2 regions of the Mesorhizobium sp. 2RAF21 genome follow, and region 2 is predicted to be linked to the other one. Evidence: predicted binding sites of a transcription regulator. Region 2 holds the regulator's gene; the other holds the start of a gene.

Region 1 (15,587 bases), on a different contig from region 2:
ATGCGAAAACAGATCGCCTGTACCCACGCTCTTTGACGTCGCATTTAAGCTCCTCACTCAATCATCGAACCGGTTGAGCGACCGCTTAGACCGTGCGAAATACGCGTTCATGACCAACAAAACGCGCATGTAGCCGATTCGAGAGGCGCTGACGTCAGCGAGCGGATACCGTCTCATTGCAGTGAGCGTTCAATAGATGCTGGGCGAAGGCCGGTATAGGCATGCCCGAAATGCCGGTGCGCCAAGCGACAAACAGGTCCTTTCGTAGCGGCGGGTCAGGGAAGGGTAAGGCACGCAGGCTTCCGGCCCGCACCTCGTCCGATACGGCTGACGCCAGAACTAGAGAGATGCCAACTCCAGCCTTTACCGCCTGCTTGACAGCCTCGGTGCTACCCAACTGTAGGGAAACCCGCGGCATTTGAGCGTGATCGCCGAAATATTTCGCAAGCATCCGCCCGGTCCCGGTGCCAGGTTCGCCGCCGAGAAGCTCAAATGCGGATAACTGAACCGGATCAATGTGGTCTTGAGACGCCAATGGATGATCGGGCGGAACGATGACGACGACGGGCTCGCTTCTCCAGCGCTCGACTTGGCAGCCGTCGCGGTTGTCCCACCATTCCAACACGGCCACATCTATTTCGACATTCTCCAGTTTCTCGACGATGGACGGATTGCGGTCAATCACCATATCAAAAGCCGCTGGATCGCGGCCTTCCAGATATGACCGGACATAGGGCTGCAGCAGATAGATTCCGATATTGGAACTGGCACCGATCCGCGTGCGCTCCCCAGAGACCGCGGCGAGTGCACGCTCGTTAACCCTAAGGATGCTCTGGGCATAAGGCAGAAAGTTCATCGCTTCCCGCGTCGGCTCGCACCCCGTTCGGGAGCGATGGAATAGCAGGACACCCAGCTGCTCCTCAAGCTTCTGGATATGTGATGAGGCCGTCGGCTGAGCGATCCGAAGATATTCTGCGGACGCTTGAAAGCTCTTATGCTTCGCCAGGGCCAGAAATGTCCGCACCCATACTAGATTCAGCATTGCCGATCTAAGCCACTTGTCTCGGATTGTTGACGGCATCCATTGGCGGCTTACCCGAAAGGGCCTGCAGGATATTTTCTGCAGCGCGCAGTTCGATTGCCAAGCGAACTTTCTTAACAGCAGAGCCAATATGCGGGCTGAACATCGTGTTTGGGTGACCCAGCAAGCCCGGAGCGATCTCCCGCGGTCTGTCTTCGCGAGCCCAATCCTCCAGCTCGAACACGTCGGCGGCATACCCGCCGAGCTGACCGCTGGTGAGCGCAGTTAGAACAGCAGCTTCGCTCACGACAGAGCCGCGGCATGGATTCACGAGGTATGCGCCTGGTTTCATCAGGGCGAGCGTCCTGTCGTTGATCAGATGGATGGTGTCTGGGGCCAGCGCCAGGGCCAGGATGACGATATCGGATTCGGATAATACCTCCTCCAGGCTGCGCCGAGCAACACTAGGTCGAGCTTCGCCGCCGGGTGCTGGGATCGGCACCCGGTCGTTGTATAGCAGCGTTGCGCCCCAGCCATTCAGCCGTTCGGCGATGGCTTGCCCAATCGCCCCCATTCCGAGAATACCAATGGCGGACCCCGCGATGCCCAGGCCGAAAAACTCCGGCCGCCAACCGGCGAATTTGCCGCAGCGGACCCTGGCATCGGCCTGGATCATCTTGCGGGTGAGGCCGATGGTAAGGCCGATGGCCAACTCAGCCGTCGGCACGGTCAGGAGGTCAGGCACGATGCTCAGCCAGATGCCCCGGGCCGTACAGGCCGCGACATCGAAGTTATCGTAGCCCTTCAAGGCCGCGCCGATGACCTTCATCTGCGGGCAAGCTGCCAGGAAATCGGCGTCGACCCAGTCCGGCATGAAGGCCATCATTGCATCCGCCGTGCCGACACGGCGGCGAATCTCTTCGCGGGGCAGGGTTTCCATAGTTTGATTGGGAGTGACTTCACAATGGTCACAGAGGAGATCCAAGGTTTCCTGATGCACTTTGTGGGTGATGACGACGCGCGGTTTCACGATGGCCGGTCCTTACTTGAATTTCTTCCGCAAATAGCCGCTCAGGCCATCGACGATTGTCACCATTATCAGGATGACGAGTAAAATGGCGCTGACTTCTTGATACAACATGATTCGAAGCGATCCCATCAGCTCAAACCCAATACCGCCTGCGCCAACCATTCCCATTATCGTGGATGCGCGGAAGTTATATTCCCAGCGATAGACGGATACGTCTGCGAACTGCGATGACACTTGTGGCAGGACGGCGTGGAACAACACTTGAACCGGAGTTGCACCTGCGGCGCGCGCAGCCTCTATGGGGGCCTCATCGACATGCTCAATTGCTTCCGCAAAAAACTTGCCGACCATACCGACCGAATGCAGGCCTAATGCCAGAACGCCGGGTAAAGCACCAAAGCCTACGGCAGCAACGAAAATGATGCCCATAATCAGCTCCGGGACCGAGCGAAGAGCGTTTAGCAGGGTACGGGCGACATGAAATACGATCGTGTGCGGCGACGTGTTCCGGGCAGCAAGAAAAGCCAGCGGAAATGACAGAAGCACCGCTATTGCCGTTCCGGCAATACTCATTGCCAAGGTGTCCACCAGCGGCTTGAGCCACGCGCGCGCATTGGTGAAATCCGGCGGCATCGCCTCGCGGGCCAGCGTTAAGATGGCCGGAACCCCGTTTGCCAGGGTCCCGAAATCCAGAAGACCAACATACCAGAATGCAACCAGCACAATAGCGAGTACCGCAGCAACCTGGGCAGACTGCCGGATCCACGCCCGACTGTACTGATCGAGATAATGGTTTGTTGTGTTGATTGTGGTTGCGCCGAGCGTCGTCATCACGTCCTCACATCGCTCCGAAGTCGATTCCAAGCAACTTTCCCATATCGCGGATCACGTCGTAATCATTGTCCGTGATCGGGGCGAAACCGTCCGCCTTGAAGTTCTTCAGAACTGCGGGGTCCTTCAGGTTCACGAAAGTGGTGCGGATCTTGTCCTTCAGCTCCGGCTTCAGGTCGGAGCGCATCGTCCACGGGTATTGGGGATATTCCTTGCTGTAGGCGATGACCTTGACCTTGCCTGCGTCGACGAGCTTTCTCTCAAGAAGAGTTTTCCAGATCACCTCGGAAAGGCCCCCGACTTCCGCATTGCCGTTGGCGACATTCACCGCAACCGCATCGTGGCTGCCGACGAAGTGCTGCTGGTAATCGCGATCATTCACGACACCGGCTTCCGCCATCAACGTCTTCGGAATCAGATGGCTGGAGGTGGAAGCGCGATCGCCGAAAGCGACCTTCTTGCCCTTGATGTCGCTGAGCGAATTCACATTGGCATTCGCGTTGGCAATGACGACAGAGCGGTAAGTCGGCTTGCCGTCGCTGACCATTGCCGCAAACGGCTCGATATCGGCTTTGCCCTTGGCAAGCACGTACGAGAGCGGACCGAAATAGGCTATGTCGATCCGGCCGAAACGCATTGCCTCGATCATCGACGAGTAGTCTGTTGTCACAACCAGATCGACCTTCTTGCCCAGTTCCTTCTCGAGGTAGTCCTTGAGCGGTTGATTGCGCTTGATCAACTCGGACGCATTCTCATCCGGTAACAGTGCGACCTTTAAAGTCTCTGGATTCGGATTGGCGGCGTGGGCTGGCGCTGCCAGCCCCATGGCAAGGGCGGCAGCAATGGCAAATTTCAGCAGGCGGTTCATAGGGACATCTCCATCTCAGGCGTAAACGGTGGCTGGGCGTAGGCGGGGTTACTCGTCCGGCTGGGTGCGATTGGCTCACGGCGGTGCCCGGCGTATATCGCGGCGAAATTGTCGTCATTGAGCTCATCAGGAGCGCCGTCAAACACAACATGTGCACCGGCAAGGCCAATGATCCGGTCTGCAAAGCGCTGCGCGTATTCCAGCTGGTGCAGCGACACGATGGCGGTGATGCCGTCTTCTTTGCACACCTGGCGAAGCAGTTCGAGGATCTTCTCCGAGGTGGCGGGATCGAGGCTGGCGACAGGCTCGTCGGCCAGAATGATGTTGGGCTGCTGCGCCAGCGCGCGGGCAATCCCGACACGCTGCTTCTGGCCGCCAGAGAGCTGATCGACACGCGTCATGGATTTGTCGGCCAGACCGACGCGCTCGAGGCAGTGGAGAGCCAGTTCCAGGTCCGCGCGGGGCAGCGGGAAGAAACTGCGCAAGGTATTGTGATAGCCGAGTCGGCCGGTGAGGACGTTGGCGAGGGCCGTATGTCGCTCGATCAGCTGATGGTGCTGGAAAATGAGTGCCGTTCGGCGCCGGTGCTGGCGGAGTGCGCCGGTCGGGCCAAGGACACCGAAATCCGATGAGACAATCTCGCCGGAGGTAGGTTTAACAAGGAGGTTCAGGGAGCGCAAAAGTGTCGATTTCCCCGCACCCGACAGGCCGAGTAAAACGGAGAACTCGCGCTGGAAGAAATCGAGGGTGGTCGATCTGAGCGCCACCACTCCGCCTGAATAGGTCACACCGACATTTCTGAGCCGCAACACGTATTTGCGGTCGGTCTCGGCATCGCTGGGCTTCATGGATCACCATCTGTAATGTGAATGACGCAGAGATTGCGTTTCGCAATACAGTAGGGCTCGTGGATGACACTTCGATGTCAAGGTCGCGAAGGTTTTGTGACTCTATCCGTCAGTGAAGTGACCCTTCGCCGCGTGCAAGGCGGACGATGCTGCATTGCGGCAAGGTTGTTACATCCGCAAATGTCTCATTTCCGCGTTCAAACCTAGGTGCTTGTGTTGTGAATGGCGTCTCGTTCCGATGGGCGAGACGAACGGCAAAGTTCCACCCTTCTACGACCTTCGACTGTGGCGCGGAAGCCCGTCGCTGTTCGTGATCTGAACTTTCTACCGTATATCTGTGCCCCTTTAATGTTCAGGGGCCAATAACGCGGCACAGATACGCTGATCCTCACCGACACGATTATTAAACTCGAATTGGACAAGATTGTTGAGCCGTGGCGCACGGCCACAAAACTGACCGGTATGTATCACCCTCACGGTCAGATCTTTTTCGGCATGCGCCTGCCCCTCCTTCTTCAGCAGCGGAAGGCCAAGGCAGCGCTGCAAAAAATCCACTCATGGCAGCCCGACCGTATTTTGCTCAGCCATGGCCGATGTTCGACACCCCCGCCACCGAAGTCGTCTGGAGGATTTTGGAAGACCCTCTCACGGCTAGCTTGCTCTCACCAGACGTGATCGCCAAGCCTGCTTCCATTCACGCGAAGGCTGACTGCCGGCCGACATTCCCCTAGAATGAGATCGGGCAAAGCGCGCAGTTCCGTCTATCAGTCCGGACTGCCGCACCGCCAGTGCGTCGATCATTAATCTCGTTTCCTGGCCGCTCCCATCATCTGCGACCATCCGAATCTGGACACGTTGCAGAGGCAGGACTACTGTCCGGTCAATGAGCAACCTCGTCCGCATCCTCGCAGTCGTCTTCCTCGCGGCCTTCGCCGCGGGCACGGCGGCGCACGCGGCGGCTTCGACCGACATGTCCCTGAAGATGTCGATGGCGGCCATGGACGATGGCGGCATGGCCGATTGCCAGGACTGTCCCCGCGATGACGGCCTGGCGTCGGCGTGCGACCAATTCTGCGTGACCACGCTGACTGCGATCTGCCCACCTGCCGTGACCGAGCTTCCGCATGTCGCGGCCATCGTTTCTTCGCCGCCCGCGGAACCGTCGGACGACCGCACGGGTCCCCCGGACCCCTACCCTCCCCGAACCACCTTCCTGAGCTGACGCGGCCGCAGCGGCATCCGCTCGCGGCCGACCCGTCGACCCGCTGGCTTCGTCCGCGCGTCATATGAGGCTGTTCCAGGATGGTTGATCCATGTCCGATTTCCGCGTGCCGACGCTGACGCGTCGAGCCTTCCTCGCATCCGCCGCCGCGGTCTCGACGGGTGCGATGTTTCCGCCGCAATCGCATGCCCGCGCCGCAGGCATTCGGGAATTCCGGCTCCGCGCTGGACCGGGCCGCGCTCAGATCGCGCCTGACCCGCACGGCGAGACCGCCATATGGTGCTACGACGGCAAGCTGCCCGGCCCGGAGATCCGCGTCCGCCAGGGAGAACGCCTGCGGATCGCGGTCGAGAACGCGCTGGACGAAGAGACGACCGTGCATTGGCACGGCGTGCGCGTGCCGAACGGCATGGACGGCGTGCCGCATCTCACGCAGGTGCCGATCGCGCCCGGCGACACCTTCACCTACGAGTTCGAGGCGGTCGATGCGGGCACCTTCTGGTACCACCCCCACCATCGCAGCTTCGAGCAGGTCGGCCGAGGCCTCTACGGGCCGCTGATCGTGGAAGAAGCCAATCCGGTCCGGGTCGACCGCGACGTAACCTGGGTGCTGTCTGACTGGCGGCTGACCAAGACCGCTGAGATGCGGGAGGACTTCGGCAACCGCCACGACATGATGCACAATGGCCGCGTCGGCAACACGGTCACGATCAACGGCCGGGTGCCGGATGTCGTCCCTGTCAGGAAGGGCGAACGAGTCCGCCTGCGCCTGATCAACGCCGCCAACGCCCGCATCTTCGGCCTCGACTTCGGAGATCACGAACCCACCGTGATCGCATTGGACGGGCAGCCCGTCGAGCCGCATGCGCCGGAGGGCGGGCTCGTCGTGCTCGGACCCGCCATGCGCGCCGACATCATTTTCGACATGACGGCTGAAGCCGGAAGCCGGGTTTCCGTGATCGATCGCTTCTACAAGGACCTCGAATACCGCCTGGTCGATCTCGCCTATGGCGATCAGCCGCTCAGGCAGACGGCCCTCGACTGGCCCGCCCTCCTGCCGCCGAACCCGCTGCCAGAACCGGACCTCGCATCGGCCATCCGCCACGAGGTCACCTTCAACGGCGGCATGATGGGAGCCATGGTCATGCAGGAGATGGGCGGCAGCATGGGCGACACGGGCGAGGATTCCGCCGGCGCGATGGGCGGCATGATGGGCGACATGATGAACATGATGCATTCCGGCGGCATCTGGTTCATCAACGGGGTTGCTGCCGAGGGTCACATCATGGACCCGATGCTGACGCTGGCGCGGGACAAGAGCCATGTCATCGCGATGACCAACGCGACGGCCTGGCACCATCCGATCCACCTGCACGGCCATTCGTTCCGGGTGATTTCCCGGAACGGCAAGCCGACGCGCCTCCGCGAATGGCAGGACACGGTGCTCATGTCTCCGCGCGAGCGGGTCGAGATCGCCTTCGTCGCCGACAACCCCGGCGACTGGATGCTCCACTGCCACATCCTCGAACACCAGGCCGCCGGGATGATGGGCGTCTTCCGCGTCGCCTGACAACCCCCCTTCAAAAGGAGAACCGAAATGCGTACCATTATGAACACCGTCGCCCTCGTTTCGTTCGTCTGGGCTGCCGTCCCGGCGCTCGCAGGCGAGAAGGACCTTACCCTATACAAGAACCCGCAGTGCAGCTGCTGCGAAGGCTATGCCGACTACCTGCGGGAGAACGGCTTCGACGTCACGGTCAAGGCGACGCACGACCTGGCGGAGATGAGCCGCGAGGCTGGCATTTCTGACGAGTTCCAGGGCTGCCACCTGTCGTTCGTGGACGGCTACGTCGTCAGCGGCCACGTCCCCGTGAGCACGGTCGAGAAGCTCCTGACCGAACGGCCCGACATCAAGGGCGTGACGCTGCCCGGCATGCCCATGGGCTCGCCGGGGATGAGCGGCACCAAGGAAGCGCCATTCGAGATGCTGGAGATCACCAAGTCCGGCACCGTGGGCGGGGTCTATGCGCGGGAATAGTGCCGCCGGAACCCAAAAACGGAAGGAGCCGCCAATGATGGACGGTGGAATGATGGACGGCATGGGCGGCATGATGGCGGGCATGGCACTGGTCTGGCTCCTGCTCGCCGTCGTGCTTGTCCTCGCAGCCGCGGCCTTGGTGAAGTACCTGTTCTTCAGCGGCCGTAAATGAGCAGGAAGGCTGTTGCCCTCGGCATCGTGGCGGGGCTCTCGGCGTTGGCCGCCATCGCCTTGCTCTGGCATTTCGGGGCCAATCCCAGCGATGCGGCGGCGATCGCACAGGGGCGGCAACTCTATGCCGCGAACTGCGCCTCCTGCCACGGAGCCAACCTCGAAGGCCAGCCCGACTGGAAGAGGCCGCTGCCGTCAGGACGCATGCCCGCCCCGCCGCACGATGCTTCGGGGCACACATGGCACCACCCAGACGGGGTGCTGTTCCGGATCACCAAGGAAGGCCCTGCCGCCGTGGTGGGCAACGGCTACGAAAGTGACATGCCGGGATTAGGGAACGTGCTGGGCGACGGCGAGATCCGCGCCGTTCTCGCCTTCATCAAGAGCACATGGCCGGAGCGGGAGCGCGCGTACCAGGCGCAGATGAGCCGCCGGGAAAAGGAGAAGGCGCAGTGAGAGCAATCCTGATGGCGCTTGCAATTGCCGTCATCGCGGCCGCGAGCAGCGCGGATGCCCAAGCACCGACTGCCATGTCGTTGCATCAGGAGCCGCAGCCCTTGGCCGATCTCGTCTTCGCCGAGGAGTCGGGAGAGCCGCGATCCCTTGATGACTGGCGCGGCAAGGTCGTGCTGCTAAACGTATGGGCGACGTGGTGCGCGCCATGCCGGGCCGAGATGCCGACGCTCGACCGCCTGCAGCAGCAACTCGGCGGCGAGGAGTTCGCCGTCGTAGCCCTTTCGGTGGACCGAGCGGGAGCCAGCGCGGTCCGGATGTTCTTCGACGAGATCGGGGTCAAGCTCGCCGTCTTCATCGACCAGGACGGGGCGGCGATCCGTTCGCTGGGGCTTTTCGGCCTGCCGGCCACGCTTCTGATCGGTCCGCAGGGAAATGAGCTCGCGCGGCTCGCCGGGCCCGCCGAATGGGATACTCCCGAGATGGTCGCCTTCCTCGAAGGGATCATCGAACGCGAACTCGACCAAACTGGAGAACGGAAATGAATAGAAGAGCGTTTCTCGCCGCCCTGGCTGCGACGCCGATCCTCGCGCATCCCGCGCATGCCCATCACCCGGGCGCCGATCTCGACAGGCTAATGGGCAGCGAGGAGAAGTATTTTCAGGCGATCGACGCTCCCGCAGCGCCGGGATTCGAACTGGCCGACGCCGAAGGCAACCCAGTTCGCCTCTCGGATTTCTCGAATAAGGTCGTCGTGCTCAACTTCGTCTTCGCGAGCTGCACGGACGTATGTCCGCTGCACTCCGACCTGATCGCCCGAGTCCAGGCCATGGTCGGTGAAACGCCCATGAAGGACCTGGTGCAGTTCCTGACGGTGACGACCGATCCGGCGGCAGACACGCCCGAGGTGATGAAAGCATACGGCGAGGCGCACGGGCTGGACCCGAGCAACTGGACGTTCCTGACCACCCGCGAGGGACAGGCGGAGGACGCTACGCGCAAGCTGTCGGAGGAATACAACGTCCGTTTCGATCCGCTCGAAGGCGGCCAGCAGATGCACGGCGTGGTCACCCATGTGATCGACCGTGGCGGGCGCTTCGCGGCCAAGTTTCATGGCCTCAGGTTCGATCCATTAAACCTGGTCATGTATGTCAACGGCCTGACGAACAGCGTGAATCAGCCATGACCATTTATTTTTGATCCAGGATTGCCGCCGAAACACCTTTCGTCATGTCGATGCACTCCGGGAGAAGAAGACCGGGAACTCCAATCGCCTGATGATCGTCTGCGCCCTTGTCGACGGCGAGCGTTCCGTGCGTGATCTCGAAGACACGCTCCAGATCCGTCAGCCAGGCCTCTCCCAGCAGATCTGCGTGAGGCAGGCTTCATCGAGGGGCGCAAGGAATCGAAGGCGGTCTACCACCGCCTGGCCGACAAGCGCATAGCGGGATTCATCGGCGTCATGTACCGCATATTCTGCTACCGCATATTCTGCGCCAATCCTGCAAGCGAGTCCTCGGAGCCACAATCTTAGATTCCGTCTGGCACCGGTCGGCGTTCGGCGCATTTGTCCGCCATCATAACACCCTCCTCATAAGGAAATCGTGAAGTGCCTGAATTCACACCGCTTGCGTCCCTTGCGGGGGTGCGATGAAGCCGCAGCCACTAACCACCTACTCGGTATCGCCGCCCGCGTTAGGTGCCGCATCGTCCGGTACGCCACTTTCCAACTCATCTAGCCACACGCTCGCGGTTGAATCGGATGGCGCGCGCCAATCTCCCCTAGGCGAGAGCGAACCGCCCGATGAAATCTTGGGGCCGTTCGGCATTGCCGAGCGCTTGAACTGGCTGATGGTGAAGAACCGGAAGAGGAACAGGCGGAGCCAATGCTTGATCGTGGAAAGATCGTAGGCTCGCCTGTCGCGTGCCCGCATATTCGCGGGCCAGGCGCCGCGCTCCACGGTTTCCCAAGCCTGCAGTGCAAGATAGGCGATCTTCGAGGGCCGGAGTCCGTAGCGCGTGACATAGTACAGGTTGAAATCCTGCAGGGCGTAGGGTCCGATAGCTGCCTCGGTCGATTGCGCACCTGCGCCTTCTTTTGCTGGAACCAACTCCGGCGAGATCTCCGCGGCGAGAATTGCCAGCAGGAGTTCGGCCGTCGCCTTGTCGGTGTCGTCCGAAGCCGCCACAAACCGGATCAGGTGTTGAATTAGAGTCTTCGGAACGGAGGCGTTGACGTTATAGTGCGACATGTGATCGCCGACGCCATAGGTTGACCAGCCGAGGCCGATTTCTGACAGATCGCCCGTGCCGACGACCAAGGCATTGTTATGATTGGCCAGCCGGAAAAGGTAGTCCGTCCGAAGCCCAGCCTGCACGTTCTCGAATGTCACGTCGTGCACCGGCTGCCCGCTCGCGAAGGGATGCCCGAGGTCGGCCAGGAGCTGCCGCGCCGCAGGACGGATGTCTATCTCCTTCGCGGTGGCGCCAACCGCGCGCATCAATGCCCACGCATTCGACTTGGAGGTCTCGCCGGTTGCAAATCCAGGCATGGTGAACGCCAGGACGTTCGAACGTGGCAGGTCGAGGCGGTCCATCACTTGGCTGCAGACGAGCAGAGCCTGTGTAGAATCGAGCCCACCGGAAACGCCGATCACGACCTTGCTTATCTTCGTTGCCTCAAGGCGCTTCGCAAGGCCCTGGACCTGAATGTTGTAAGCTTCGTAGCAATGTTCTGTCAGTTTTGCAGGATCGGACGGAACGTAAGGAAAGCGCTCGATCCTGCGCTTCAGGGGCAAAGGCTCTCTCGGCGCGTCGAGGGTAAAGGAGACCGTGCGGAAATCGGCCGGCTCAATCCCCCAGGCGCGCCCGCAATCGCCGAATGTCACACGACGCATGCGCTCCTGCCGAAGTCTTCCCAAATCGACGTCGCTCACCGCCATTGTCGAGCCTAAAGAAAACCGTTCGGTTTCGGCGAGCTTCAGCCCGTTCTCAAAAATTGATGCATGTCCGTCCCAAGCGAGATCGGTCGTGGATTCGCCAGGCCCGGCTGCCGAATAGGCGTAAGCCGCGATGCAACGCATCGATTGCGACCCGCAGAGTGTGCGGCGATCGTCGGCCTTGCCGATCGTGACGTTGCTGGCGGACAGATTGAGCAGCACTTCGGCACCCGCAAGTGCGGCTGCGGTGCTTGGCGGGTAAGGTACCCACATGTCTTCGCAAATCTCGACATGGAAGGTGAAGAGGCACGTGCCGGCGGAACGAAAAAGCAGATCGACCCCGAAGGGAACCTCTGCACCTGCAAGAGAGATGTTCCTGCCGCGAACATTGACGCCAGGGCTGAAATGCCGACGCTCGTAGAATTCCCGGTAGTTGGGCAGATAGGCCTTGGGAACGACACCCAGGATTCGCCCGCGGTGGATGACGACCCCCGTGTTGTAGAGGCGGCCGTCTGCTCGGAGCGGTGCGCCAATGACAAAGGCGGGGAAGAGATCAGCGCTCTCCTGGACGAGGCGTGCGATTGCTGCTTCCACGGAGTCAAGCAGTGCGTCCTGCTGCAGAAGATCATCGATTGCATAAGCCGAGAGACCGAGTTCGGGGAAGAGCATAAGCGAGATGCGTTCTCGATGTCCTTCTTGTAAAAGTTCACGTGTGCGATCGAGATTGAAGCTGGGATTAGCGACATCGATGCGTGGCACGCACGCCGCAAGACGCACAAAGTCATGTCGATATGGGGAGAAGAAGCTGACTTGTTGCTCAGCCATGTGCTGTTCGCCTTCCGAAGGTCGCCATCTGCATCACGGATAATAGACTGAGCCGGATGCAACAACCATCGAGGGCTTCCAGCAGATCAGGTGCGCAGGCAGCGATCGCGGCTCGGCGGCAGTTTGGCCCCGGACTGGAGAACGCACGGCAGCTGCAAAGATGTTACCGTCAATCCTCTTCGACTGAACTCTTCAATGTGGCCTCGCGAGCCTCTCTCAGTATGTCCCAGCCGCCCTTGAGGACGATTCCGCCGACCGCCAGCCCGATGATCAGATCGGGAAGCGGAGATTCCAGGAGCATGACCGCGGCGCCCGATACAGCGATGCCGGCATTGGCCAGCATATCATTGGTCGTGAATATCCAGGACGCCTTCATGTGCACGCCATCCTGCCGATGCGCCCGCAGCAGCCGCAGGCAAAGCAAATTTGTTGCCGCGTTTGCAATGGCCGTAGCAATCATGGCCAAGCCGATCGGCTCGGCGCCCACGAAAAAGCGTCGGACGACTTCCACGAGTAGAGCCAGGCCCAAAATGGTCAGAAGGACGCCGGACAGGCGTGCGACACGCGCTTTGGCCACAATCGTCTTACCAACGGCATAGATGCTGATTGCATAGACAAAGCTATCTCCCAAGTTGTCGAGGGCGGCACCCAGGAGACCTGTAGAATCTGCGATGACCCCAACGAGTCCCGCGAGAATTACTTGGAGGAAGTTAATACCAAGCACCCAAAGCAAGGTCTTGCGTTCGGCAGCGTTACTTGCATCCAGCTGGATTTCGTCTTCTTCCTGGTGTGATTTCGCGTTCATATGCGGTTTCCCGTATTCACTAATAACTCATTGCGATGGCTGCGACGACTTCGAGACAACGGGCCACGAAAGCCCAGGCTATGCTTCAGGCCAAGTGAGCAGCGCACCAACCGTGCTGCTAGCGACCGAAGAGTGCTGGTCCGACGACAGGAAACGGCGCGACTTTCCATCACCAGACCTGAGCGCAGACACCATTGAGGAATGCCAGCCTTACTGCGCTGCGCGGCTCGGCCGCTTTTCAGCGGGAGCCGTCGAGCCCGGCGACCAAAGGGATCCTGCGATTAGCAGGAGCGCGCCAATCGTTATCACTGTGTCCGCCATATTGAAGGCCGGGAAATGCCAGCCGCCCAGGTGAAAATCGAGGAAATCGGTCACCGCGCCTTGGCGCATCCGGTCCAACACGTTGCCCATGGCGCCGCCGGCAATCAAGCCAAGACCGATCGTGTCCGACGGCCTTGGCGATCTCATGGCCCATACGAGAAACCCGGCTGAGATCGCTATACTAATTCCGGCGAGCAACAACGGGCGATCGAGGAATATCTCTTGAAACATCCCGAAGCTGACGCCCGTATTGAACCCAAGCGTCAGGTTGAAGAATGGCGCGACCTCGATCGTGCGCGGCGGCACCATCACGATGTTGAGAATCAGCCATTTCGTGACGAAATCAGTGGCGAGTGCAGCGGCCAAAGCGCTTCCAGCGAGCGCGCCTCGTCGAGTTAAAGCCAAATACGCCAACGAAATTCTCCTGGACATGACCTCCGCGCTGCATGAGGTCCAGCGGGTTGAAAATTGGACTATGCTGGGGCCGTCTCGGCTGTCACGGGTGCGTGATGCCGGCGGGCCCGCACTCCGACGCCGCCAGACGGCCCCCCGTGTTCGATGTTCTGACCACGGTTGAGCAGGCGAAGCCCGTTGAGAACGACCAACAACGACGCGCCGACATCCGCTGCGATGGCGCCCCAGAGAGACGCCAGGCCCAAAACCGTAAGCGCCGTGAACAGGAGTTTTACGGCAATCGAGAAGGCGACATTTTGCCTGATCACCGCCATCGTCGCGCGCGAATGGCGGACCAACCACGGAAGCCTCGACAGATCGTCCGACATAAGCGCCACGTCGGCGGTTTCGATGGCGGCGTCTGTGCCCATTGCACCCATGGCGATGCCGAGAGTGGCCCTCCCCATCGCGGGAGCATCATTGACCCCGTCACCAACCATGGCAACCGACCCGTAGAGCCGCACCAGATCTTCAACGGCCGAGACCTTGTCGCCGGGCAATAGTTCCGCCCGGACCTCATCGATACCGGTCTGCTTCGCAATCGCCTCGGCGGTCGCCCGATTGTCGCCCGTGAGCATCACAACGTGTTTGATGCCGGCACGATGGAGCGCCGCAACGATCTCCGTGGCTTCAGGCCTGACAGCATCGGCAACGGCGACAAGCCCCCAGACTTCTTGATCGTCGCCCACCGCCACCATCGTGCGACCCGCGCTCGAAAGCGCATCGGCCCGCTCCAACACGCCGTCGGGGTTGACGCCACGCTCCTCGACGTAGCGACGCGAACCGAGCCACATTTCGCGGCCGGCGAAGCGGCCGATGACACCGCGGCCGGTGATGGCCTGGACCGCCTCGGCAGGTTCTGCGACGATCTTCAGCTCGGCCGCTTTTGCCAGGATCGCGCGAGCAATCGGATGCTCGCTGCGCGCCTCCAGGGCCGCTGCGGAACGCAGAATCTCGGCTTCGCTGCGACCGCCGAGCGCGACGACCTCGACGACCTGCGGCCGCCCTTCGGTGAGCGTGCCCGTCTTGTCCATGGCAATCGCGCTGAGGCGAGCTGGTGTTTCGAGGTGAATGCCACCCTTCACCAGCACACCCTGTTTCGCCGCTCCGGCGAGGGCCGCCACAATCGTTACCGGCGTCGAGATCACGAGCGCGCAAGGACAGGCGATAACGAGGAGCACAAGCGCCCGGTAGAACCAGACGTCCCAGGCACCGCCTAAGAGCAAGGGCGGAACCAAAAAGATCGCAACGGCAAGGATCATCACGACGGGCGTGTAGATGCGCGCAAACTTCTCCACCCACTGCTCACTGGGGGCACGCCGGCTCTGCGCCGAACCGACCATGCGGATGATCTGGGCAAGCGTGGTGTCACTCGCCGCCTTTGTGGTGAGGACGTCAAGCGCTCCCTCGCCATTGATAGTGCCGGCGAAAACCTCGTCGCCCGCCTCCTTGAACACCGGGACGCTTTCACCCGTGATCGGCGCTTGGTTGATCTCGCTCTCGCCGGCGGCAACCTTGCCGTCGAGCGGGATCTTGTCTCCCGGCCGTATGATGATGTGCGAGCCGACCCGCACCTCAGCTGCCGGAACATCGCGCTCCGAGCCGTCTTTGAACCTGACGCGAGCCGTCGGCGGCGCGAGTTCCATGAGAGCCGCGACTGCTCGCCGCGCGCGACCCAGACTCCATGTCTCGAGCGCGAGCGCCAGCGCGAAAAAGAACGAAACAGTAGCAGCCTCGAACCAGGCGCCGATGCCTATCGCGC
Region 2 (15,587 bases):
TTGCCGAAAACCTGACCGAGCTCGATGCGCAGCAGATCGCCCAGATCGGCCTGCTGGCGGCGCGAGCGCGTCAACATATCCTGCGAGGCAGCCATCGATTGCAGCCTGGCGGAAAACGAACTCGAAAACTCCTTCAGATCGGCGGAATGCGCCGCCGTCTGACGGGCGATAGCCAGCACCCGGGCGATGGAGTTCTTGATCCGGTGCCGCATCTCCTGCAGCATCAGATCCTTCTCCATCAGGCTCTTCTCGGTGGTCTCATGCAGCCGTGTGGCCGCGTCGAAGGCACGTTCCTGGTAGCGGGCGATCATTGCGATGGTGCCCGCAAGCAGCAAGCCGAACAGCCCGAGCACCACTGGCACGAAAGGCGAGGATGGCTCGGTGAAGGCGGCAGTCGGCCGCAGCACGACGGCCCATGGCCGGCCGGCCACCTCGATCATGCGCATCGTCTTGAGACCGTAACCGTGTACGGGCGAAATTTCCGAGCGGTACAGCAGATTGCCCAGATCGATGGACTGGTCGTAGACCTCGAGATTGACCGGCAGCTGCGGCGCTTTGCCGAGCGCCACCTCAAACAGATCGCGCGCACGGAAGGCCGCGTAGAGAAACCCCTTCGTTTTCGCGACCGCATCTTGGCCGGCAGGCACGCCGCCCACTCCCAAGCGCGCAAAGATCACGAAACCCGGAACGGCCGACTTCGCCTCGCCCTTCGCATCGGGGAGCGGGTCCAGCATGCGCCGGCCACTTGCATGAAGGGCACCATCCGCCATCGCCTGTTCCATCGCGGCGCGCGACACCGAGTCAATGGCCACGTCGTAGCCGAGATAGCGCTGGCTTTCCCCATCGTGGGGCTCAATCAACGTGATCGGCGCGTGCCATTCCAGCCCGTCGGCCAACGGGAAGGCCGGGTCGATACCGTAATTGCTTCGGATTTCGTCCCTGGCGGCAGCTTCGCCGCCTGGTCTAATCAACTTGAGGTAGCCAAGGCTGAGCAGGCCCGCGAAATTTCCGTCGACATCGAGTGTCTGATAGAATTTGTCGAATTCCGCGCGCGAGACGCCACCGGTGCGAGCACTGAAAAACGCCTCGGTCGCCCGCAACAACGATGTGTGCAGGTCAAGCCGGCTTTCGATGCGTCCGACCGCATCGTCCGCCGCTGCCTCGAATTTTATCCGTGCCGCCTCGCGTGCCGCAAAATAGGCAAAGCCAGCCAGAACAAGGCTGGCCAGGGCGACGGCAACGAATGCTATCGTCGGGAAAAATTTTCTCAATTCCGCAGCTAGCCCGCAAAAGCCCCCGCGAATCTTTTAGCCCACGAAGGCCTCGTCCGAAAGCGGTATGCTTTCTTAGCCTGGTATCGATCACGTGATTGGTAAACGCGGCTGAGCGCGTCAGGCAGCTTCCCTGATTGCACCTGGGCCTGGAATGGCACCGGGCGGACATTTGCCAAGGATGATCATGCCGAGCACCTCGTCCTTGGTGACATCCTTTGTCCGTGCCGTCCCCACAACCTGGCCATTCTTCATCACGCAGACACGATCGGCGAGCTCGAACACGTCCTGGATGTCATGGCTGATCAAAAAGATGCCAAGCCCGTCGGCCTTCAACTGCTTCACCAGTTCGCCGACTTGCGCCGTCTCCTGCGGACCGAGCGCCGCGGTCGGTTCGTCCATGATCAGGATGCGCGCGTTGAACAGGATGGCGCGCGCGATTGCCACCGACTGGCGCTGGCCTCCCGACAGCTTGACGACCGGTTCCTTGAAGCGCTGGAAGCGCGGATTGAGGCGCCCCATCACCTTGCGCGCTTCCGCCTCCATGGCGACGTCGTCAAGCGTGCCGTATTTGGTCATCACCTCGCGGCCCAGGAACAGGTTGGCTGCTGCATCCACATTGTCGGCCAAAGCCAGCGTCTGGTAGATCGTCTCGATCCCATATTTCTTGGCATCGCGTGGATTGGAGATCGTCGCCTCCTCCCCATTGATGAAAATCTGGCCCGCGTCGCGCTTGTAGGCGCCGGACAGGATTTTGATGAAGGTCGACTTGCCGGCGCCATTGTGGCCGAGAAGCGCCACCACCTCGCCCGGATAGAGGTCGCAGGAAGCGCCATCCACGGCGCGGATGCCACCGAAGGCGATCGAGATGTCCTTCATCTCGACGAGAGGGGTGCTGGTCTGTTCCATGATCCTGCCTCCTTCCTAGACGCGCTTGCGATACATGGTGTCGAGCCAAACGGCGACGACCAGCACGAGGCCGACCACGATATTCTGAAGCGGCGTATCCAAACCCAAAAGCACCATGCCGGACTGCAACGACTGCATCAGCAACGCACCCAGCATCGCGCCGACCACGGTGCCCGAGCCGCCAGCCAGCGAGGTGCCACCGATCACGGCGGCCGCGATAACCAGCAGTTCGTCCAGCGTGCCAAGCGAATTGGTCGCCGCATTAAGCCTGGCCGACGAGATCGCCGCGGCGATTGCCGCCAGCACACCCATGATCATGAATACCTTCATCGTAACCCAGCGGGTGTTGATGCCGGCAAGATTGGCTGCCTCCGGATTGCCGCCGATGGCAAAGACGTAGCGACCAAACCGGGTACGGTTGGTGACGAAGGTCATGATGAGCCCGACAGCCACCGCCATCAGCACGGGAATGGCGATGCCATGCGCGATGAACAGGCCGCCTTCGGGTATCGGAATGTTATTGGCCGCAGCGTATTTGCTGACAACGCCGGCAGGCCAGGGGTAAGAATTGGCGACCTTGACCGCGCCAAGAATGGCAACGCAGGTCATCACGCCCAGGAAAATCTCGGCCCAGACAGGCCGCAAAGGAAACTTGAAGCGCTGGCGTTGCACACGGCCGTTGAGAAGCATGGCGATCACGCCCGCACAGGCCACAAGGCCGAGTATCCAGCTCCACGTCGCGCCGATCGAACCGGCCGGGCCACCGCCCATCAATTGAAAGGTCGCGTCGAGCGGCGCAACGGTGCGACCGCTGGTGATCCACCAGGCAGCACCCCGCCAAATCAACAGCCCGCCCAAGGTGACGATGAAAGCAGGCACTTCCAGATAGGCTATGATGAAGCCTTGCAGGGCACCGATAACGAGGCCAAGGACGACGCCTATGGCCAGCGCAACGACCCACAGCCACGGATTGCCAAGCTGCATGCCCATGACCCTGATCAGGAATTCGGCCTGGGCAACGCCCATGATCATGCCGACCACGCCTTCGACAGAGCCCACCGACAGATCGATGTTGCGCATGACGATAACCAACACCATGCCGGTCGCCATGATGGCGACCGACGACGTCTGTACCGAGAGGTTCCACAGATTACGCGGCGTGAGGAACAGACCGCCCGACAGAAGGTGTAGCCCGACCCAGATGACAAGCAGCGCCGCCACCATGCCAAGCATGCGAGTGTCGAGTTCGGTTGCCTTGAGAAAACGCCCAACGGCCGTCAATTCGGCTGCACGGGCGCGATCGACCGGCGCATTCGAGGTCGTATCGGTCATGATATCCTCCCATCCATGCGCCGAGCGGCGGCGATGGAGCGTCAAGTCGCGAAACCGGTCTTCTCGGCTTTGAAACGGAGTTTTTGAGAAAACCGCGGCTCGAGAGCCGCGGTTTCAACCCAAGCGAAGCTCAGCTTCAGTTACAGGCCTTCACCGAGCCTGCCTTGGCGCCCTGGCAGACAACGTCCTTGGAAACCCAGCCGGCGTCAATGACGACGTTGAGATTGTCCTTGGTGATGGCCACCGGCGTCAGGAACAGCGACTTGACGGTATTGCCCGCCGGGGTCGTGAAGTCCTTGGCTCCGGCGATGTCGCCCATCTTCTTGCCGTCGGCGAGTTGCGAGGCGATCTCGGCGGCGTTCTTGCCGAGTTCGCGAGCGTCCTTCCACACGGAAACGGTCTGCGTGCCAAGCGCGATGCGGTTCAAGGCGGCGTGGTCGCCATCCTGGCCGGAAACCGGCACCGAGCCGGCGAGGCCCTGAGCGGCAAGCGCGGCAACGGCACCGCCGGCAGTGCCGTCATTGGCGGCCACGACGGCATCGACCTTGTTGTCGTTGGCGGTCAGAAACTGCTCCATGTTCTTCTGCGCATTGGCGGGCAGCCAACCGTCCGTATAGGCTTCGCCAACGTTCTTGATCTTGCCGGCATCGATCGCAGCCTTCAGCACTTCCATCGAACCCGCGAACAGGAAGTCGGCGTTCGGGTCGGCACTGGAGCCCTTGATGAAGACGTAATGGCCTTCCGGCTTGACGGCGAACACCGCCTTGGCCTGCAAGCGCCCAACTTCCTTGTTGTCGAAGGTCAGGTAGAAGGCGTCCTTATTTTCGATCAATCGGTCGTATCCAACGACGGGAATTCCCTCGTCGACCGCCTTCTGCACCGCCGGGCCAATAGCGGATGCGTCCTGCGCCAGGATGATAAGGGCGTTGGCACCCTGGCCGATCAGGCTTTCCACGTCGGTGAGCTGCTTGCCAGGGTTCGATTGCGCATCGGCAGAGATATATTTGTCGCCGGCTGCCTCGATCGCCTTCTTCATTGCCGCTTCGTCGGTCTTCCAGCGCTCTTCCTGGAAATTGGACCAGGACACGCCGATAACCTTGCCCTTCGCCTCGGCGACGGCCGTAAGCGCGAACGTCATGGCGACACCCGCCAGAATGGCGGTTGTGAACTTTTTCATGGTTTCCTCCCTGCGCCCAATGGCGCGCTGGTATGCGTTGCCCTTGGAGAAGCTTTTTTTCGAGCTTCGAAAAAATAATTGCAGCGGCAGGCTCTTCTGTCAACCGGTTTCAACAATCCAGTTTTATTTATTTCGTGCCTCGAAATAATAGTGACGCGGGAACGGGCTTCTGCCACTATCTGTGGAGGAGGTTGGTGGCAGGACACCAAAATCGAAACGGATTTTGCATTCGCCTGCGCTGCGACCTATGGACAGAATGCACGCTTCCCGATGCCTTGCGGGACTTGTGCGCAAACAGCCTCGAATTCACGAAGGGCTGGCGGAGGAAGGAACGGCAAGGACATGACCGTCGGAATCCGGCACGATGACTTGCGCCGCAGGAACCGCGCGATGGTGATCTCCGCCGTGCGCCGCTCCAAACAGCCTTCACGCACCGAAATCACCACGATAACCGGTCTCAGCCACTCGACCATTTCCGCAATCTCTTCCGACTTGATCGCCGAGGGCGTCCTGATGGAAGGACGCAGTGAATCGACCGCCGCGAAACGTGGCCGCCCGCAGGTCGGGCTGGAACTTGCCGCGGACGCTGCGGCGGTGATCACGGTGATCCTATCGCTCAACCTCTTGACCGCGACGGTCACCGACTATGCCGGGCGCGTTTTGGCCCAGGATGCCCGCAGGCTGGACACCCTGACCCTGCCGCGGGAAGCCCTGATCGAGGAATGTGTCACGATCGTGCGGCAGCGCCTCGAAGACGAAACCACGATTGGGCGACGCGTGCTGCGTATTGCCTTCGCTGTCCAGGGCACTGCCGATTCCCATGCGCGTGCCATGCTTTGGACGCCAATAACGCCTCACGGCAATATTCCGTTCGCAGATATCCTCGAAGAGGCGTTCGGCATTCCTGTCATCGTCGAGAACGACTGCAACATGATGGCCGTTGCGTTGCGCTGGCGCGGTACCGACCGTTATCGTGACGACTTCATCGCCGTCCTGCTCTCGCACGGTATCGGCATGGGTATCGTGCTCAACGGCGAATTGTTCATCGGCACACATTCGTCCGGCGGCGAGTTCGGCCACATGATCCATCGCCCGAAAGGCGCGCTGTGCCGCTGCGGCCGGCACGGCTGCGTCGAGGCCTATGCCGGTAACTATGCGATCTGGCGAAGCGCCAATGGCATCGACGAAAACGCGGAACCGGCTGCCGACATCCCTGATAACGAGATGCAGGCGCTAGCTGATAAGGCACGCATGACAGCAGGCCCCGAACGCGACGCCTATCGATGCGCCGGTGAGGCGCTGGGCTACGGTCTGGGGTCCCTGTTTGCCGTCATCGACCCCGCCCCGGTGACGTTCGTCGGTATCGGCGCGACGGCCTTCGACCTGATCGAGCCGGCACTGCGGGAAGCGATTGCCCAGACCGCCGGCGGCCAGCATTCCGCTTCGATTTCCTTCGACACGGAGCCGAACGAGCAAATGCTGATCCGGGAAGGGTGCGCCATGCGCGCACTGACCTTCATCGACCAGGAAATCTTCGCACTGGGCGGTCCGATGGCAACCATGCCCCCGCCGCCACAAGGCGGCGAAGGCTAGGCTCAGTCCTCGCGGATAGCGTAACCGGATCCGCGGATGGTGCGGATGACATCCGGCATGCGACCGTTGTTGACCGCCTTGCGCAGCCGCCCGACATGCACATCCACCGTGCGTTCGTCGATGTAGATGGTCTCGCCCCACACATTGTCGAGCAACTGGCTGCGCGAGAAAACGCGACCGGGATGGCGCATCATGAATTCCAGCAGGCGGAATTCCGTCGGCCCGAGCCGGATTTCACTCTTCTTGCGGTAAACCCGGTGCGACTCGCGGTCGAGCACGATGTCGCCCACCTTGAGCACCGAGGATAGCACCTCAGGCTTGGCCCGGCGCAGCAACGCCTTCACCCGCGCCATGAACTCCGGCATCGAGAACGGCTTGACCAGATAATCGTCCGCTCCCGTGGAAAGCCCACGCACACGGTCGCTTTCCTCGCCTCGCGCCGTCAGCATGATGATCGGCAGACGTTCGGTTTCGGGGCGCATCCTGAGCCGACGACACAATTCGATACCGGATACGGCCGGAACCATCCAATCGAGCACCAGAAGATCTGGAACATTCTCTTGGAGCCGGATTTCCGCCTCGTCGCCTCTCGCCACCACCTCGACCTGGTAGCCCTCGGATTCCAGATTGTAGCGGAGGAGAACGCCCAACGGCTCCTCGTCCTCCACCACCATGACACGCGGCGCGATCATCTTGCCGTCGTCCTTTTGCTACGCGGCCGGGACGGCTGCGGCCGTCTCGTCGAACTTCGGCCGATTGGGCGGCAACTGCTCGCCCGTCAGCACGTAGTAGGCATTTTCGGCGATATTGGTGACGTGATCGCCGATGCGTTCCAGATTCTTGGCGCAGAACAGCAAATGCGTACACGGCGTGATGTTGCGCGGATCTTCCATCATGTAGGTCAGCAATTCGCGGAAGACGGAAGTGTATTTTACGTCGATCCGTTCATCGTCGGCCCTCAGCTGAGCAAGCCCCTGCGGATCAGCCGCCGCATATTTCTCGATCACCCCGTCGACCTGGACGAGTACGAGCTGCGCCATGGCATCGATGGAATGCGAAAATTCGCGCGGCGTCCCGCTCTGCCCGACCGCGCCAACCCGCTTGGCGATGTTCTTGGCAAGGTCGCCGATGCGTTCGAAATCGCCCGCCATGCGGATGGCGCCGATGACGGCACGAAGGTCCTGCGCCATCGGCTGCCGCTTGGCGATCAGCGTGATCGCACGGTTGTCCAGTTCGCGTTGGCGCGCATCCATGATGGCATCGTCGGACACGACGCGCTGCGCCAATCCATTGTCCGATTTCAGCAACGCCTTGGTCGAGCTCTCGACCATCGATCCCGCAAGGTCGCCCATATCGCGGACAAGCTTGCTGATCTGTCCGAGTTCCTCATCGAACGACGCGACGGTATGTTCACCCATGATCCTGTCCTCGCTTGTCGTCTGCCGCGCTCGTCGGCTCAGCCGAAACGGCCGGTGATGTAATCCTGCGTGCGCTTGTCGTCAGGGTTGGTGAACATCTTGTCGGTAGCCCCCTCCTCGACCAGATAGCCGAGATGGAACATGGCGGTGCGTTGCGACACGCGTGCCGCCTGCTGCATCGAGTGCGTAACGATGACGATCGTGTAGTTCTGCCGCAGTTCGTCGATCAATTCCTCGACCTTGGCGGTTGCGATCGGATCGAGAGCCGAGCAGGGCTCATCCATCAGAATGACTTCCGGCGACACGGCAATTGCACGCGCGATGCACAGGCGCTGCTGCTGACCGCCGGAAAGGCCCGTACCCGGTTCGTGCAGGCGGTCCTTCACCTCATTCCAGATCGCCGCCTTTTGCAGACTGGACTCAACAATCCGATCCATGTCGGCCTTGCTCTTGGCAAGCCCATGGATGCGCGGACCATAGGCGACATTCTCGTAGATCGACTTCGGGAACGGATTGGGCTTCTGGAACACCATGCCGACGCGGGCGCGAAGTTCGACTACGTCGATCTTGGGATCGTAGATGTCTTCCTGGTCCAGCGTGATCTTGCCGCCAACCTTGGCGGAATCGATCGTGTCGTTCATGCGGTTGAGGCAGCGCAGGAAGGTCGACTTGCCGCAACCGGACGGGCCGATGAGCGCCGTCACCTGGTTCTGGCGGATGTCCAGATTGACGTCGAACAGCGCTTGCTTCTCGCCATAGTGCACGGTGACCTTGTCACCACGCATCTTGATCATCTCATTGGTCTGGGCGCTCATCTGGCTGCTCACTGCCTGTTCGAGGGTCTTTTCCGTCATGATATTCATATCAGGCTCCCTTTCTACCAGCGCCGTTCGAAGCGACGCCGGAGCACGATCGCGGTGATGTTCATGGCCATCAAGAAGACCAGAAGGATGATGATGGCGCCCGACATGCGTTCCACGAAGGCGCGCTCGGCCTCATTGGCCCACATATAGATCTGCACCGGCAGCGCCGTCGCCGGATCGAATGGCGTCGTCGGATAATCGGCCACGAAAGCCACCATGCCGATCAGCAGCAGCGGAGCCGTCTCACCCAGCGCGCGTGCCAGGCCGATGATGGTACCGGTGAGGATGCCCGGCGCAGCCAAAGGCAGGACGTGCTGGAAAACCATCTGCATCTTCGAGGCGCCAAGACCGAGAGCAGCCGAGCGGATTGAGGGCGGCACGGCAGCGAGAGCAGCGCGCGTGGCGATGATGATGGTAGGCAACGTCATTAGCGTCAGCACCAGGCCACCGACGAAGGCGGCAGAACGCGGCATGCCGAGGAAATTGACGAAGACAGCGAGGCCTAGAAGGCCGAAAACGATCGACGGCACCGCGGCCAGATTATTGATGTTCACCTCGATCAGATCGGTGAAACGGCCCTTCTTGGCGAATTCTTCGAGGTAGATCGAAGCGGCGACGCCAATGGGCAGCGCAAGCAGCAACACGATCACCATCATGTAGAACGAACCGATGATCGCGACACCGAGACCCGACGTTTCCGGACGGCTGGAGGCGCCGAAGGTAAACAGACCGGTGTTGAAATGCTCGGCCATTGCGCCTTCGGCCTTGAGCTTGTTCATCCATTCGACCTGCTGGTCGGAAACCTTGCGGCGATCTTCCGGAACGCTCAAATCGATCTGGCCTTTGAAAGCCGAGTCGAGGTTGGCGGCGGCAAGGATCTCGACGTTGCGCGTCGTGCCGATCACCGCCGGATCGGAAACGGCGACGTTTCGCAGCTGAACGCGAGCGCCTTCCGACAGAAAGCCTTTCAGCTTCGCCGCCATCGGCTTGTTCTTCGGATCAATGCCGAGCTTCTCCATCAGGGCGCGTTGCGCCAAGACCGGATAATTGGCCGTGACCAGCACGTCTGGATCCGATGCCCGTTTGTTGTCGGGGTCGATGACCTTCTCGTCGAAGGTAATCGGCAGGGTGATCGTCGTTTGCCAGAACGAGGTGTAGCCCTTGCCCACGATCGAAACCAGCATGACCGCCAGGAAGGCCAGGCCGACGAGGATCGCCAACACACCGTAGAGGCGGAAGCGGCGCTCAGCGGCATAACGTTTCTTGAGGCCGATGTCGCGACGTGCCTGGGGAACCGAGGCGGCGACCGTATCCAAGGTGACGTCGGTCATTCGTACTGCTCCCGGTATTTGCGGACGATGTAAAGGGCGACGATGTTCATCACCAGCGTCAGCGCGAACAGCGTGATGCCGAGCGCGAAGGCAACCAGCGTCTGCGGTGAATTGAATTCGAGGTCACCGGTCAACTGGTTGACGATCTTGACCGTGATGGTGGTCATCGCCTCGAACGGATTGAGCGTCAGATTGGCGGCCACACCGGCGGCAAGCACGACGATCATGGTTTCGCCGATGGCGCGCGAGGCGGTGAGCAGGATTGCGCCGACGATGCCCGGCAGCGCCGCCGGCAGGATGACCCGCTTGATCGTTTCCGAGCGCGTCGCGCCAAGACCCAGCGAGCCGTCGCGCATGGCACGCGGCACCGCCGTGATGATGTCGTCGGAGAGCGAAGACACAACCGGGATCAGCATGACACCCATGACGAGGCCGGCGGTCAGGATCGATTGCGCCTGGATAAAGGACGTACCGCCGGCGAGAGCGGCGCTCAAATCACGCAGGAATGGTCCGAGCGTGACGAGCGCGAAGATGCCGTAGACGATGGTCGGGATGCCGGCCAGCAACTCGAGCGACGGCTTGACCGCGGCGCGCACACGCGGCGAAGCGTATTCGGCCATGTAGACAGCCGACATAAGACCGATCGGCACCGCCACCAGCAACGCGACGAAAGCAATATAGAGCGTACCAGCCAACAGCGGGATCAGGCCAAATTGCCCCTCGGAGCCAACAGCACCGGCGGCGGCGAAGCGTGGATCCCACACCGTGCCAAAGAAGAAATTCGAAAGCGGAACCCGATGGAAGAAATTCAGCGTCTGGAACAGCATCGACAGCACGATGCCGATCGTGGTCAGGATGGCGATGGTGGACGCGCCGAGCAGACCCCAAAGCATCAGCCGCTCGACATTGTTGCGGGCTCGAGCCCGCGGCATGACCTGCGAGATCCCATAGGCGGCACCCGCGAGCGACAGCGCAACGGTGGCAACGGCGCCAACCAGTCCCAGCGTATCCTGGACCTTGTTGGCCGCGGCCGCGATCGAGATCATGTAGTCTTGCGTATCGGTGGCCAGGGCAACGCCCTTAGCGGCAAGCGAAGGTCGCAGTTCGGCGAAAGTCGCCGGCAGCGATGCGACCTGTTGCGGGTCCAGCTTGCGCAAGCCGTTGGCGAGGCTCTTGGTCAGGCTGACGGCCAGGGGTTCGCTGGCAACACCGGTCTGCGCCGGCATCTGCGCATGCAGATGGCTATTGAGATAGACGGACGAGCCTATAACCCAAAGCGCCAGAAACAGGGCGGCCGGCAACGTTGCGAGCAGGAATGCCCACCAGCCATGATAGTGGGCTCGCGAATGCGGCTTGACCTTGCCGTCATCCTGGGCTGCCGCTCTCTGCCTTGCGATGATGAAGGCGCCAATTCCGATCGCGACGACGATTGCCAAGACGAGCATGGATGACATGGAGCGGCCTCTGAAAGGTCACGGAAACAGCCGGACCGGGTCCGACTGCAATGACCGGGGCGCGAACTTAAGTCCACGCCCCGGCAGCAGGAAAATTACATCGTCTTTCCAGCGTCGAAGGCTTCGCGCTGGCCCTTGCGCTCGGCTTCCGGAGCCGAAACCAGACCATACTCTGCCAGCGGGCTGTCCGGGCCGATCATCTGGTCGGTCAGGAAGAAGTCGACATATTCCTTGAGGCCGGGAACGACGCCGAGATGCGCCTTCTTCACGTAGAAGAACAGCGGACGCGACACCGGATATTCACCCTTGGCGATGGTCTCGGTCGACGGCGTGATGCCGGAAACGGTGGCCACCTTCAGCTTGTCGGCGTTGTTCTCGTAGAAGGCCAGGCCGAATACGCCGACGCCGGTCTTGTTGGAGTCGATGCGGGCGAGCGTCTCGGTGTAGTCGCCGTCGATGTCGATAGCCTTGCCGTCCTTGCGGATGGCGATGCAGGTCTTGCCGATTTCCTTTTCATCGGTCACGCCAGCAGCCTTCAGAGCTGCCTTGTCGCAACCGGCGTCGAGCAGCTTGGTCTCGAAGACTTCGCGCGTGCCGTGCTTTTCACCCGGAATGTAGGCAGCAATATCCCACGCCGGCAGCTTCGCGTTGACCTGGTTCCACTTGGTGTTCGGATTGTCGACCAGCTTGCCGTCGACGACGATCTTGGCGGCCAAGGCCTTGTAGATGTCGGCCGGAACCAGCGCCCAATCCGGACCCTTGGCGTCGGTTGCGAAGACGATGCCGTCATAGCCGATCTTCACTTCCTGGATTTCCTTCACGCCGGCGTCCTGGCACGACTTGATTTCGTCCTTCTTGATCGGACGCGAGGCATTGGCGATGTCGATGGTGTTCTCGCCGACGCCCTTGCAGAATTCCTTGATGCCGGCGCCCGAACCGCCGGACTCGACCACAGGGGTCTTGAACTTGTTGAAGGTTTCGCCGAACTGCTCGGCAACGATCTTGGCATACGGCAGAACGGTCGACGAACCGGCGACCTGAACCTGGTCGCGCGCGGCGGCGAAGCCAGCCGAAGCGGCGAGCGCGAAGGCAGCGGCCGACGCGGTGAGAAGAGCTTTTTTCATTGGGCCTGCTCCTGTTAGGAAGGTGGTCTCTAGACGCCTTTCCTGCGGCGCCGAGTGAGGCCATAGCGCCCGTTTATTACAGTCGCATGACAGTTTCATGTCACCCTAGTAACGACTGGCAACCGACCACCAAAGCACACACGAACCGTCCCCAGCGGAAAGCAGGGTTCCGCCCGCGAAATCAGCGATTTGCTTGAATTTACCGGCAGCGACAGCCGGCAAATGAAATTTCATTGGAAACACCGGCGTCAAAGCGCCGGCTTCTTATCCGGCACTGCGGCGAGCCTCATATGCGCCACCGATCCACCGATCGAGCTTCTCCAGCAGCGCCTTGGGGCTGATCGGCTTCGGCAGATAGTCATCCATACCCGCTTCCAGGCACCGCTCCCTGTCGCCTTTCAGCGCATGCGCAGTGACACCGACGATAGGCACGTGCGTGCCGTTCCCGGCCTCGCGTTTGCGAATTTCGCCCGTTGCCTCCAGCCCGTTCATCTCCGGCATCGAGACATCCATCAGGATCATCCGCGGTCTCAACTCGCTGGCGGCTTCCAGAGCCTTGCGGCCGTTGCCGACGATCTCGAAGCTGTATCCCGTGTCAGCCAGGATCTGGGTAAAGACCAGTTGGTTCACCTCGTTGTCCTCGGCAACGAGGATGTCGAGGCCGCCTTCACTCTTGGTCGCCAAGGGACGAACAGGCGCGATCTGTGGCGCCGGTTCGAGGGCCACGGCAAGCGGCATGGTTGTCCGGGTTGTGAAGCGACCGGTCGCATCGACCTCACTGGGAGGCAGGGCAGCGCTGCGATGGCGCTGAATGGTCGAAACCAGCGCCTCCAGGAGGATCGAAGACCGGGCCGGCTTAATGAGATGAGCCGCGATGGCGAGGTCGCGATAGCTGGCATTGCCGAGTGTCTGGTCGACCGAGGTCAACATGATGATCGGTGTACTGGCGAGACCTTCGGTGTTGCGGATGACACGCGCCACTTCGGCCCCCGTCATGCCCGGCATCTGATAGTCAAGCACCACGCAGTCGACGGGAACGCCATAGGCCGCGGCAGCGGCCAGAACCTTCATCCCTTCCATGCCACTCGCCGCCGCGCAGGCGTCAAACGACCAGGAAGCCATCTGCTCGCTCAGGATGGATCGGTTTACCGCATTGTCGTCGACGATCAGAATCCGGGCGCCCGTCACGTCGATGGGCATCACGCGCTGCCCCTCTGTCTGCTGGGCAACGGGCAACGTCACGGTGAACCAGAAGGTCGAGCCCTTGCCCTCGGCGCTATCCACGCCGATCTCGCCGCCCATCAGCTCGACAAGACGTGAGGTGATCGCGAGCCCTAGTCCCGTTCCCTCGTGACGTCGCGTCGACGACGTGTCGACCTGGCTGAACTTCTCGAAAATCTGGGACAGTTTTTCCGGCGGAATACCGATGCCTGTGTCGGTAACCGAGATGGTCAGCTTGGTGCCGGCGGGCATCCTGTTGCCGGCGACATCCACCAGCACATGGCCTTCGTCGGTGAACTTGACCGCATTGCCGAGCAGATTCGTGACGATCTGCCGGATACGGCCGACGTCGCCGACGAACATGCCATCGAGACCGGGCTGAACGCGCACGATCAGCTCAAGGTCCTTTTCCTTTGCCCGCGTCGAAACGAGGGTTGCGACGTCTTCGATCGCCTCGGCCAAATTGAACGGAGCAGGGTCGAGCACCAACTGCCCGGCGTCGATTTTCGAGAAGTCGAGAATATCGTTGATGATGGTCAGCAACGCATTGCCCGACTTCACGATGATGTCGGTGAAGGTCTTTTGCTTGGCATCCAGATCGGACTTGGCCAGAAGCTCCGCCATGCCGAGCACGCCGTTCATCGGCGTTCGGATTTCGTGGCTCATATTGGCCAGGAATTCCGATTTGGCGCGGTCGGCCAGCACGGCCCGCTGGCGGGCCTCCTTGAGTTCAGCCTCGCGTTCCTTCAATTCGGTTATGTCGGTGGTCGAGCCGATCAGATAGAGCGAGCCGTCGGAGGCGATCATCGCGCCCTTGCGCGCGAACTGGTGCCTGGTTACGCCATCCGCCGCCGTGATCGCTTCCTCGACCTCATGGGTTTCTCCGGTGCGCAGCACCGCCAGATCGCCATCGACGAACGCCTGACCCTCCTCCCCGAAAATCTCGATATCGGTCCGGCCAATCGCATCCTTGCGCGCAACGCCGGTCAACTCGCACCATCCCTTGTTAACGTAGAACAGTTTGAGATCCGAGCGCTTGGCGTAGATGGAGACCGGCACGTTGTCGATGAGAGACCTGAACACCTCGTTTTCGCTCATCGATTCCTGGAGCGCGCGTTCCCGATCCTTCAGTTCGGTGATGTCGACGCGCACCCCGATGAAGGTGCCGTCATCGGTACGCATGTCGAAAGCCTGATACCAGAGGCCATCGGGGTTCTGCCGTTCGAAGCTCGAGCTGCGCAGGCGGCAGCGTGCCATCATGGCATCCAACCAGCGATTGCGATCAACGTCATAGAGCTCGTCGATCTCGGGATCGCCGCTAAGGCGGAAACAGCCATTGGCGTGGCCGAGTTCCAGGGAATCGCGGAAGCTGCGCCCGGTCTGCCAGGCCGGTTGCAGGACCGGGATCGAATCCAGCAGCTTCTTGTTGGCGAAAACGAAACGGTCGTCGCGATCATAGATCAGCACGCCGGTCGGCAACGATTCCAGGACACTGGCGAGATACCGCCGCGCTTCCTCGGCTTCAGCCTCCCGCTTCTTGACCTCCGAAACATCGACGTAGGAAATCAGCCGCTTGCCGCCGGAGAGTTTCGTGACCGAATAGATCATGGTGTGACCGTCGGCTCTGCGGAACTCGCGTGGCGCCACATCACCCGCCTGGATTTCGGCAACGCGCGAGGCTACATAATCCTCCCAATGCTCGTCGGCGATTTCATAGACGCCATTGTAGCGGTTGACATCCATGAGGGCGCGGAACGGACAACCGACGGAAATCTGGTCCGTCGTCACATTCCAGATGTCGTAGAAGGCTCTGTTGATGATCTCGGCATTCATCTGGGCATCGAGGATGATGACGCCCATCGTCATGGAATCGATGGTGCGCTGCAGGTCAGAT

What was found. Region 2 encodes PhoB, which activates phosphate uptake and scavenging genes when phosphate is short. Its sites were predicted from a motif close to TGTCATNNANCTGTCAT; they were not measured.
Region 1: the regulator PhoB is predicted to act here: its motif matches at 4,662-4,678, upstream of phnC (phosphonate ABC transporter ATP-binding protein).

The regions. Positions count from the first base shown of each region.
Region 1 is NZ_JBFRGM010000027.1:54,399-69,985, forward strand. It holds gene AB4136_RS29780 (LysR family transcriptional regulator) at 155-1,042, opposite strand; gene AB4136_RS29785 (phosphonate dehydrogenase) at 1,050-2,051, opposite strand; gene phnE (phosphonate ABC transporter, permease protein PhnE) at 2,064-2,882, opposite strand; gene phnD (phosphate/phosphite/phosphonate ABC transporter substrate-binding protein) at 2,890-3,750, opposite strand; gene phnC (phosphonate ABC transporter ATP-binding protein) at 3,747-4,598, opposite strand; gene AB4136_RS29805 (hypothetical protein) at 4,944-5,153, opposite strand; gene AB4136_RS29810 (hypothetical protein) at 5,482-5,820, shown strand; gene AB4136_RS29815 (multicopper oxidase family protein) at 5,912-7,390, shown strand; gene AB4136_RS29820 (DUF411 domain-containing protein) at 7,418-7,858, shown strand; gene AB4136_RS29825 (hypothetical protein) at 7,893-8,030, shown strand; gene AB4136_RS29830 (c-type cytochrome) at 8,027-8,485, shown strand; gene AB4136_RS29835 (TlpA family protein disulfide reductase) at 8,497-9,027, shown strand; gene AB4136_RS29840 (SCO family protein) at 9,024-9,668, shown strand; gene AB4136_RS29845 (hypothetical protein) at 9,760-9,927, shown strand; gene AB4136_RS29850 (NAD(+) synthase) at 10,156-12,246, opposite strand; gene AB4136_RS29855 (cation diffusion facilitator family transporter) at 12,416-13,051, opposite strand; gene lspA (signal peptidase II) at 13,262-13,738, opposite strand; gene AB4136_RS29865 (heavy metal translocating P-type ATPase) at 13,846-15,587, opposite strand, start outside.
Region 2 is NZ_JBFRGM010000013.1:67,831-83,417, forward strand. It holds gene AB4136_RS21590 (CHASE domain-containing protein) at 1-1,271, opposite strand, end outside; gene AB4136_RS21595 (ATP-binding cassette domain-containing protein) at 1,392-2,180, opposite strand; gene AB4136_RS21600 (sugar ABC transporter permease) at 2,196-3,512, opposite strand; gene xylF (D-xylose ABC transporter substrate-binding protein) at 3,649-4,689, opposite strand; gene AB4136_RS21610 (ROK family protein) at 5,032-6,282, shown strand; gene phoB (phosphate regulon transcriptional regulator PhoB) at 6,285-6,974, opposite strand; gene phoU (phosphate signaling complex protein PhoU) at 6,993-7,700, opposite strand; gene pstB (phosphate ABC transporter ATP-binding protein PstB) at 7,739-8,563, opposite strand; gene pstA (phosphate ABC transporter permease PstA) at 8,578-9,894, opposite strand; gene pstC (phosphate ABC transporter permease subunit PstC) at 9,891-11,348, opposite strand; gene AB4136_RS21640 (substrate-binding domain-containing protein) at 11,444-12,472, opposite strand; gene AB4136_RS21645 (response regulator) at 12,737-15,587, opposite strand, start outside.